2 regions of the Streptomyces sp. NPDC001728 genome follow, and region 2 is predicted to be linked to the other one. Evidence: riboswitches for the same ligand, from Rfam matches in the RefSeq annotation. Region 2 holds a riboswitch; the other holds the start of a gene.
What was found. Region 2 has a riboswitch for glycine ahead of gcvT (glycine cleavage system aminomethyltransferase GcvT). Riboswitches for the same ligand answer to the same signal wherever they lie in the genome.
Positions count from the first base shown of each region.

Region 1 (4,205 bases), on a different contig from region 2:
GCCGTCGACGTACACCTGGCCGCCGGCCTCGTGGACCTCGGCGCAGATGTCGGCGACGTGCTCCTCGAAGACGCCGTGCGTCGACGGGTAGGTGATCATCAGCACGGACAGCTCGTCGCGGTACTGGGCGATCTTGGCCCGCAGGTCCTCGACGTCGACCTCGCCGTCGTCGGCGGTCTTCACGACGACGACCTTCATGCCGGCCATGACCGCGGAGGCTGCGTTGGTGCCGTGCGCGGAGGACGGGATGAGGCAGACGGTGCGCTGCGCGTCGCCGTTGGAGCGGTGGTAGGCGCGGACGGCCAGCAGACCGGCCAGCTCGCCCTGCGAACCGGCGTTCGGCTGGATCGACACCTTGTCGTAGCCGGTGACCTCGGCGAGGCGCTCCTCGAGCTCGGTGATGAGCGTGACGTAGCCCTGCGCCTGGTCGACCGGGGCGAAGGGGTGCATCTGACCGAACTCGGGCCAGGTCACCGCCTCCATCTCGGTCGTCGCGTTCAGCTTCATCGTGCAGGAGCCGAGCGGGATCATGCCGCGGTCGAGCGCGTAGTCGCGGTCCGCGAGCTTGCGCAGGTAGCGCAGCATCGAGGTCTCGGAGCGGTGCGCGTGGAAGACCGGGTGGGTCAGGAACGCGTCGGAGCGCAGCAGCCCGGCGGGCAGCGTCTCCTCGGCGGTGGCGTCCAGGGCTGTGATGTCGGCGAGGTCAGCCTTGACGCCGAAGGCGCCCCAGACGGCGGTGAGCTGGGCGCGGCCGGTGGTCTCGTCGCAGGACATCGAGACGTGGTCGGCGTCGACGCGGTAGAGGTTCACGCCGGCCTCGCGGGCGGCGGCGACGACCTCGTCGGCCTTGCCGGGCACGCGGGCGGTGAGGGTGTCGAAGAAGGCGCCCTGGGTGAGCTCCACGCCACCGGCGGTGAGGCCGGCGGCCAGGATCGCGGCGTAGCGGTGGGTGCGGCGCGCGATGCCCTGGAGGCCCTCGGGGCCGTGGTAGACGGCGTACATGCCGGCCATGACCGCGAGCAGCACCTGAGCGGTACAGATGTTGCTGGTGGCCTTCTCGCGGCGGATGTGCTGCTCGCGGGTCTGGAGGGCCAGGCGGTACGCGCGGTTCCCGTCGGCGTCGACGGAGACGCCCACGAGACGGCCGGGCAGCGAGCGGGCGTGCTTGTCCTGGACGGCCATGTAGCCGGCGTGCGGACCGCCGAAGCCCATCGGGACGCCGAAGCGCTGGGTGGTGCCGACGGCGATGTCCGCGCCCAGCTCACCGGGCGAGGTGAGCAGGGTCAGCGCGAGCAGGTCGGCGGCGACGGTGACGATCGCGCCGAGCTCGTGGGCGGCGTCGATCAGAGGCTTGATGTCGCGGACGGCGCCGGAGGCACCCGGGTACTGGAGGAGCACACCGAAGACACCGCGCTCGGCGATCTCGGCCGGGATCCCCGCCGAGAGGTCGGCGACGACGACCTCGACACCGGTCGGCTCGGCGCGGGTCTCGATGACGGCGATCGTCTGGGGCAGGGCGTCGGCGTCGACGAGGAAGACACCGTTCTTGACCTTGCCGACGCGCCGGGCGAGCGACATGGCCTCGGCGGCGGCGGTGCCCTCGTCGAGCAGCGAGGCGCCGGAGGTGGGCAGCCCGGTCAGGTCGGCGACGACGGTCTGGAAGTTCAGCAGGGCCTCCAGGCGACCCTGGGAGATCTCCGGCTGGTACGGCGTGTACGCGGTGTACCAGGCCGGGTTCTCCATCACGTTCCGCAGGATCACCGGCGGGGTGAAGGTGCCGTAGTAGCCGAGGCCGATCATGGGCGCGAGGACCTGGTTGCGGTCGGCGAGGTCACGCAGCTCGGCGAGGACCTCGGCCTCAGTGCGCGCGGACGGCAGGCCGAGCGCCTCGGTGTTCTTGATGACGTCCGGCACGGCGGCGGCCGTGAGCTCGTCGAGGGAGCCGTAACCGACCTGGGCGAGCATCTTGGCGCGCGCCTCGGCGTCGGGCCCGATGTGCCGCTGCTCGAACGGAATGCCCTGTTCGAGCTCGGAGAGCGGAGTGCGGTTGGCGGTCATGTACGGAGGCCTCCTGGTCGTCACGACCTGCGAGGGGCACCGCGGCGCGGGTACCCGGACGGCCTCCCCCTCTGTCATCTCAACCTGAGAGTTTCACCGGCACGCCTCGCGGCACACCGGCTTTCACCGTCGGTGAGAGCGCATGCCGTCGGACACCGCTCTGCTTTCCAGAGTGACCTCGTCCGCGCGGTACAGGGGCCTGAGAGATTCCGGGGAGGATTTGCTCCTTCGGCGTCCACCGGAAGGTTTCTCCGGAGGACTCTCCCGCACGGGGTCGACAGCCACAGCCAGCCTACCAGCGCGGTTGCGGCTGCCGTCGCTCAAGTGGCCGACATCCCAGTTGTGCACTTTCGTAGGGGTGTAGAGCAGTTGCGACCAGTTGGAGGGACCGTGCAGACCGACATCGATCCGCGCAGCCTGATCGGCCGCAAGGCGTTCGACCGGAAGGGACACAAGATCGGAACCGTGGACGAGGTGTACCTGGACGACGCGACCGGCATCCCCGAATGGGCCGCGGTCCGCACCGGCCTGTTCAGCCGGGACGCCTTCGTCCCGCTGGAGCCGAGCGAGCTGGCCGGCGACGGCCTCCACGTCCCCTACGAACGCGCCCTCATCAAGGACGCGCCCGACTTCGGCGTGGGCCGCCACCTCTCCCCGGAACAGGAACTCCAGCTCTACCGCCACTACAGCATGGCCCTCCCGCCGCCTCCCACGGACACCCCGGACACGGACTTCGGCCGCCTGGCGGGCCAGGACGGCACCTGACCGAGAAGCCCGGCCCGCCCACCGGGCGGGCCCGCCTCGACATACCCGCACCGAGCCGCACGGTCGGTGCGGGTACATCCGCGGCCGACGGCCGGGCACGCCCCTCACGCCCCCACGTCCCGACGCACCAGCGGCAACGGCTCCGACGGCTCCAGCTCCGGGTCGTCCACGGAGAACGTCCGCACCCGCCCCGGCCCGGACCACGGCTCCTCGAACCGCACCGTGACCCGCCCGACCCCGCTCCCCTGGACCCACCCGGCCCCGTACACCGCGTGCCGTACGTCATGACCGGGCGACCAGTGCCGCTCCACGGCTCCCTCGGCCCCTCCTGAGCCCGTCTCCCCGCCCGTCACGGCCTCTGCGCCGCCAGGCGCGGACACGGCAGCCCCAGCCGCCCCCTCCGCCACACGGTCACCGGCTTCGGCGCCGCTCCCCGTCTCCCCCTCCGCGCGGGCTTCGGCCGCGCCCCGCGCCTCCGCCTGGGCGAACAGATCCTCCTGCGTGAAGTCCGCGAGCCCGCTCACCCCCACTCCGAGCAGCCGCACGCCCCCGGTCGTGTCCACGCCCTCCAGCAGCCGCCCCACCGCCTCCCGCACCACCCCCGGGTCGTCGGTGGGCCCCCGGAGCGTCTCGGACCGGGTCAGCGTGGAGAAGTCGTAGCGCCGCACCTTCAGGACGATGGTCCGCCCGGAGTGCCCCGAGGCCCGCAGCCGCCCCACGCAACGCTCCGCGAGCCGCTCGACCTCGACCCGGATGCGTACCCGGTCGTGCAGGTCGACGTCGAAGGTGTCCTCGACGGACACCGACTTGGCGTCCCGCTCGGCCACCACGGGCCGGTCGTCGTACCCCCGGGCCATCCTGTACAGCGAGGCCCCGTGCGCCCGCCCCAGCAGCCGTACGAGCTCGTCCTCGCCCGCTTCCGCGAGGTCGGTCACGGTGGTCATCCCGGCCCGCCGCAGATGCTCTCCCGTGGCCGGCCCCACCCCGGGCAGGATCCGCACCGACCGAGGGCCGAGCAGCTCGCGCTCGGTGCCGGGCTCGATCAGGACGAGCCCGTCGGGCTTGGCCTCCTCGGAGGCGATCTTCGCGATCATCTTGGAACCTGCGAGCCCCACGGAACCGGTGAGTCCCGTCGTCGCCAGGATGTCGACCCGCAGCCGCTCCCCGGCCGCCCGCGCGCTCGCGCTGTCGTCGGCCACGCCCCCCGCCTCCAGGTCGACGAAGGCCTCGTCGAGGCTGAGCGGCTCGACGAGCGGGGAGAGCCGGCCGAGCAGTTCCATGACCTGCTCACTGATCGACCGATAGAAGGCGAAGCGGGGCACGAGGTAAGCGGCGTTCGGCGCGAGCCGCCGGGCCTGGCCCATCGGCATCGCCGAGTGCAC
Region 1 covers NZ_JBEOZK010000025.1:9,274-13,478, reverse strand. The annotation lists gene gcvP (aminomethyl-transferring glycine dehydrogenase) at 1-2,058, opposite strand, end outside; glycine riboswitch at 2,236-2,335, opposite strand; gene ABT154_RS29150 (PRC-barrel domain-containing protein) at 2,449-2,823, shown strand; gene ABT154_RS29145 (DNA polymerase IV) at 2,928-4,205, opposite strand, start outside.
Region 1: linked by a shared signal. The riboswitch ahead of gcvP (aminomethyl-transferring glycine dehydrogenase) and the one ahead of gcvT (glycine cleavage system aminomethyltransferase GcvT) in region 2 are both predicted to bind glycine.

Region 2 (4,205 bases):
GACCCGAGGTGACCATCGGCGGGCGCGGGTCGTTCGGAACGGCGTTCCGGTTGACCGTGATGCCGACCTCGTGGAGACGGTCCTCGGCCTGCTGGCCGTCCAGCTCGGAGTTCCGCAGGTCCACCAGGACCAGGTGCACGTCCGTGCCGCCGGACAGGACGGAGACACCGTGCTCGGTGACGTCGTCCCGGACCAGGCGCTCGGCCAGCAGACGGGCGCCGTCCAGGGTGCGCTGCTGGCGCTCCTTGAACTCCTCCGAGGCCGCGACCTTGAAGGAGACGGCCTTGGCCGCGATCACGTGCTCCAGCGGGCCGCCCTGGAAACCGGGGAAGACCGAGGAGTTCAGCTTCTTCGCGAACTCCTTCTTCGCCAGGATGATGCCGCCGCGGGGGCCGCCGAGCGTCTTGTGCGTGGTGGAGGTCACCACGTCCGCGTACTCGACCGGGTTCGGGTGGAGACCGGCGGCGACCAGGCCCGCGAAGTGGGCCATGTCGACCCACAGGTAGGCCTCGACCTCGTCGGCGATCCGGCGGAACTCGGCGAAGTCCAGCTGGCGCGGGTAGGCGGACCAGCCCGCGATGATCACCTTCGGGCGGTGCTCCTTGGCGAGGCGCTCGACCTCGGCCATGTCGACCAGACCGGCCTCGTCGACGTGGTACGCGACCACGTTGAACTGCTTGCCCGAGAAGTTCAGGCGCATGCCGTGGGTGAGGTGACCGCCGTGCGCCAGGTCCAGACCCAGGATCGTGTCGCCCGGCTGGGCGATCGCGAACAGGGCGGCCTGGTTCGCGGAGGCGCCCGAGTGCGGCTGGACGTTGGCGTACTCGGCGCCGAACAGGTCCTTGATCCGGTCGATCGCGATCTGCTCGGCCACGTCGACGTGCTCGCAGCCGCCGTAGTAGCGGCGGCCCGGGTAGCCCTCGGCGTACTTGTTGGTGAGGACGGAGCCCTGCGCCTCCATGACCGCGACCGGAGCGAAGTTCTCCGAGGCGATCATCTCGAGGGTGGACTGCTGGCGGCGGAGCTCGGCGTCGACCGCGGCGGCGACGTCGGGGTCCAGCTCGTGGAGGGGAGTGTTCAGAAGCGACATGAATCGATCCCTAGGGGGTCTCGGGCCTGGTCTCAGCCGGCGGAGAACGCGGTGTACTCGTCGGCGGAGAGCAGCTCGTCCGGCTCGCCCGCGACACGTACCTTGAACAGCCAGCCACCCTCGAACGGAGCCGTGTTCACCAGCGACGGGTCGTCCACCACGTCCTGGTTCGCGGCGACGACCTCACCCGAGACGGGGGAGTACAGGTCGCTCACGGACTTCGTCGACTCCAGCTCGCCGCAGGTCTCGCCCGCGGTGACGGTGTCGCCGACCTCGGGGAGCTGTGCGAAGACGACGTCACCGAGCGCGTTGGCGGCGAACTCCGTGATGCCGACGGTCGAGACGCCGTCCTCGGCGTCCGACAGCCACTCGTGCTCCTTGGTGTAGCGCAGCTGCTGGGGGTTGCTCATGGCCTGATTCTCCTGGATCGGGGGAGTACTGATGAACGTGGGTCTTACGGGGTGAGACGCGAAGTGAGACGGATACGTCACTTCCGGCGCGGATGCGTCACTTCTGGCGCTTGTAGAACGGCAGCGCCACGACCTCGTAGGGCTCGTGGGTGCCACGGATGTCCACACCTACACCCTCGGTGCCGGGCGTGGCGTGCGCCGCGTCGACGTACGCGATGGCGATCGGCTTGCCGAGCGTCGGGGACGGGGCGCCGGAGGTCACCTCGCCGATCACCACGCCGTCCTTGACGACGGAGAAGCCGGCGCGCGGGACGCGGCGGCCCTCGGCGATCAGGCCGACGAGCTTGCGCGGCGGGGCGGTCTCGGCGCGCTCGGCGGCCTTCTCCAGCGCCTCGCGGCCGACGAAGCGGCCCTCGTTCGTCGTCTTCTCGAACTTCACGACCCGGCCGAGACCCGCGTCGAAGGGGGTGAGCTCGGTGGTCAGCTCGTGGCCGTACAGCGGCATGCCCGCCTCCAGGCGGAGCGTGTCACGGCAGGACAGACCGCAGGGGATCAGACCGACCGGGGCGCCCGCCTCGGTCAGCGCCTTCCAGACGCCCTCGGCGTGCTCGGGCTTGAGGAACAGCTCGAAGCCGTCCTCGCCGGTGTAGCCGGTACGGGCGATCAGCGCGGGCACGCCCGCGACGGTGCCCGGCAGGCCGGCGTAGTACTTCAGACCGTCCAGGTCGGCGTCGGTGAGCGACTTGAGGATGCCGGGGGACTCCGGGCCCTGGACGGCGATCAGGGCGTACGCGTCGCGGTCGTCGCGGACCTCGGCCTCGAAGCCGCCGGAGCGGGCGACCAGCGCGTCCAGGACGATCTGGGCGTTGGAGGCGTTGGCGACGACCATGTACTCGGTCTCGCCGAGGCGGTAGACGATCAGGTCGTCGAGGATGCCGCCGTCCTCGCGGCAGATCATCGTGTAGCGGGCGCGGCCGACGCCCACCGTCGAGATGTTGCCGACGAGGGCGTGGTCGAGGAGCTCGACGGCCTGCGGCCCGGTGACGGTGATCTCGCCCATGTGCGAGAGGTCGAAGAGACCGGCCTTGGTGCGGACGGCGACGTGCTCGTCGCGCTCGCTGCCGTACCGGAGCGGCATGTCCCAGCCCGCGAAGTCGGTCATGGTCGCGCCCAGGGAACGATGCAGGGCCAGGAGGGGGGAGCGGCGCGCAGCGCTTTCGTCTGGGGCGGTGGCGGGCGACGGGTGGGCGGTCGGACGGGGGGCAGTGCTCATGGGTGGCTCCCGGATCCCAAGGGCGTGATCGGTGACGAACACATGACGGCGAGGACGTCCTCCCCATCTGTCATGGAACCTGAGAGGTTCACCGAGAGCATCTCGTCACCGAGAGATCGGCTTGCACCTTGGGTGGGGACACGGCAGGGTGTCCCGCTTTTCAGATCTGCCTCATCCGCGCGGTACGGGGCCTGAGAGATTCAAGGGAGGGTCTTGCTCCTTCGGCGCCCGGACGCGCTGTGCGGTCCGGAACTCTCCCGCGCGGATTCGAGCGGCCGGTATGCGATTGTGTGGCGACTGTGCGCGCCTGGCGCGCACATCATTGCACGAGGGCCCGGCGGGGCAAATCGCTTGTGTCTCATTACTGTTTCTTTACACTTCTTGGGCAAGGGTCTCCTGAGGCCCGGCAGGGGGGAGAAGCGATGAGGTTCCAGCACACCGGCGCATACGCTCCGAGTACGGGCATACCGTCCCAGCGGGCCCGCGCCAGAACCCGTCGCCGGGGCCGGCTCCTGCGGGACCTGCGCGAGCGCGGCGGCCGCGGCCCCCGCGCCCTCACCTTCGCCGCCGGCGACCTCGTCGTCGTCTCCGGGCTGCCCGGCAGCGGCAAGTCCACCCTCATGAAGCGCGCCGCCGAGGGCACCGGCATCGACTCCCAGGACGCCCGCGAGCGCTGGGAGGCCCGCATGCCCCGCCTCCTGCCGTACGCCCTCTACCGCCCCCTCGTCCGGCTCGCCCACTACGCCGGGCTCCGCCGCGCCCTGCGCTCCGGCGCCGGGGTGATCGTCCACGACTGCGGCACCCAGTCCTGGGTGCGGGGCTGGCTCGCCCGCGAGGCCCGCCGCCGCGGCCGTGCCCTGCACCTCCTGCTCCTCGACGTCACCCCGGACTGCGCCCGCGCCGGCCAGCGCGCCCGCGGCCGGGGCGTCTCGGCCTACGCGATGGCCCGGCACCGGCGGGCCGTCGCCCGGCTCCTCCGGGCCGCCGAGTCCGGCAGCCTGCCGCACGGCTGCGCCTCCGCCACCCTGCTCGACCGGGACGCGGCGGACGCGCTGCGGAGGATCGGCTTCCGGGAGGCCGCCTGACGGCCGCCCCCGGGTCCCGGGCCGCCGCGTTCCGTACCCTTTGGGCCACGCCGCCACCGGGGCGGCGTTAGGGTGCTGCCGGGCGGCCGGTGCGGCAGGCCGTGCGAGAAGGGGAAACGGGACCGTGGACGTGACGTGGCCGGGCAATGAGCTCGAAGAGGTCCTTGCCGCCTCACTCGGCAACCCGGAGGCCGGCGGTCGGCTGGTCGAAGTACTCGGCCGCAGCCCCGTCTGGGTGCCCCTGCCCAACGGCGGCAGCGCCGAGAGCACCGACCTCGACCTCCCCACCCTGGAGATCGACGGCGCGGCGTACGTCCCCGTGTTCAGCTCCGAACAACAGTTCCTCG
Region 2 covers NZ_JBEOZK010000007.1:68,382-72,586, forward strand. The annotation lists gene glyA (serine hydroxymethyltransferase) at 1-1,090, opposite strand, end outside; gene gcvH (glycine cleavage system protein GcvH) at 1,123-1,500, opposite strand; gene gcvT (glycine cleavage system aminomethyltransferase GcvT) at 1,598-2,773, opposite strand; glycine riboswitch at 2,831-2,942, opposite strand; glycine riboswitch at 2,944-3,043, opposite strand; gene ABT154_RS13130 (AAA family ATPase) at 3,196-3,858, shown strand; gene ABT154_RS13135 (enhanced serine sensitivity protein SseB) at 3,983-4,205, shown strand, end outside.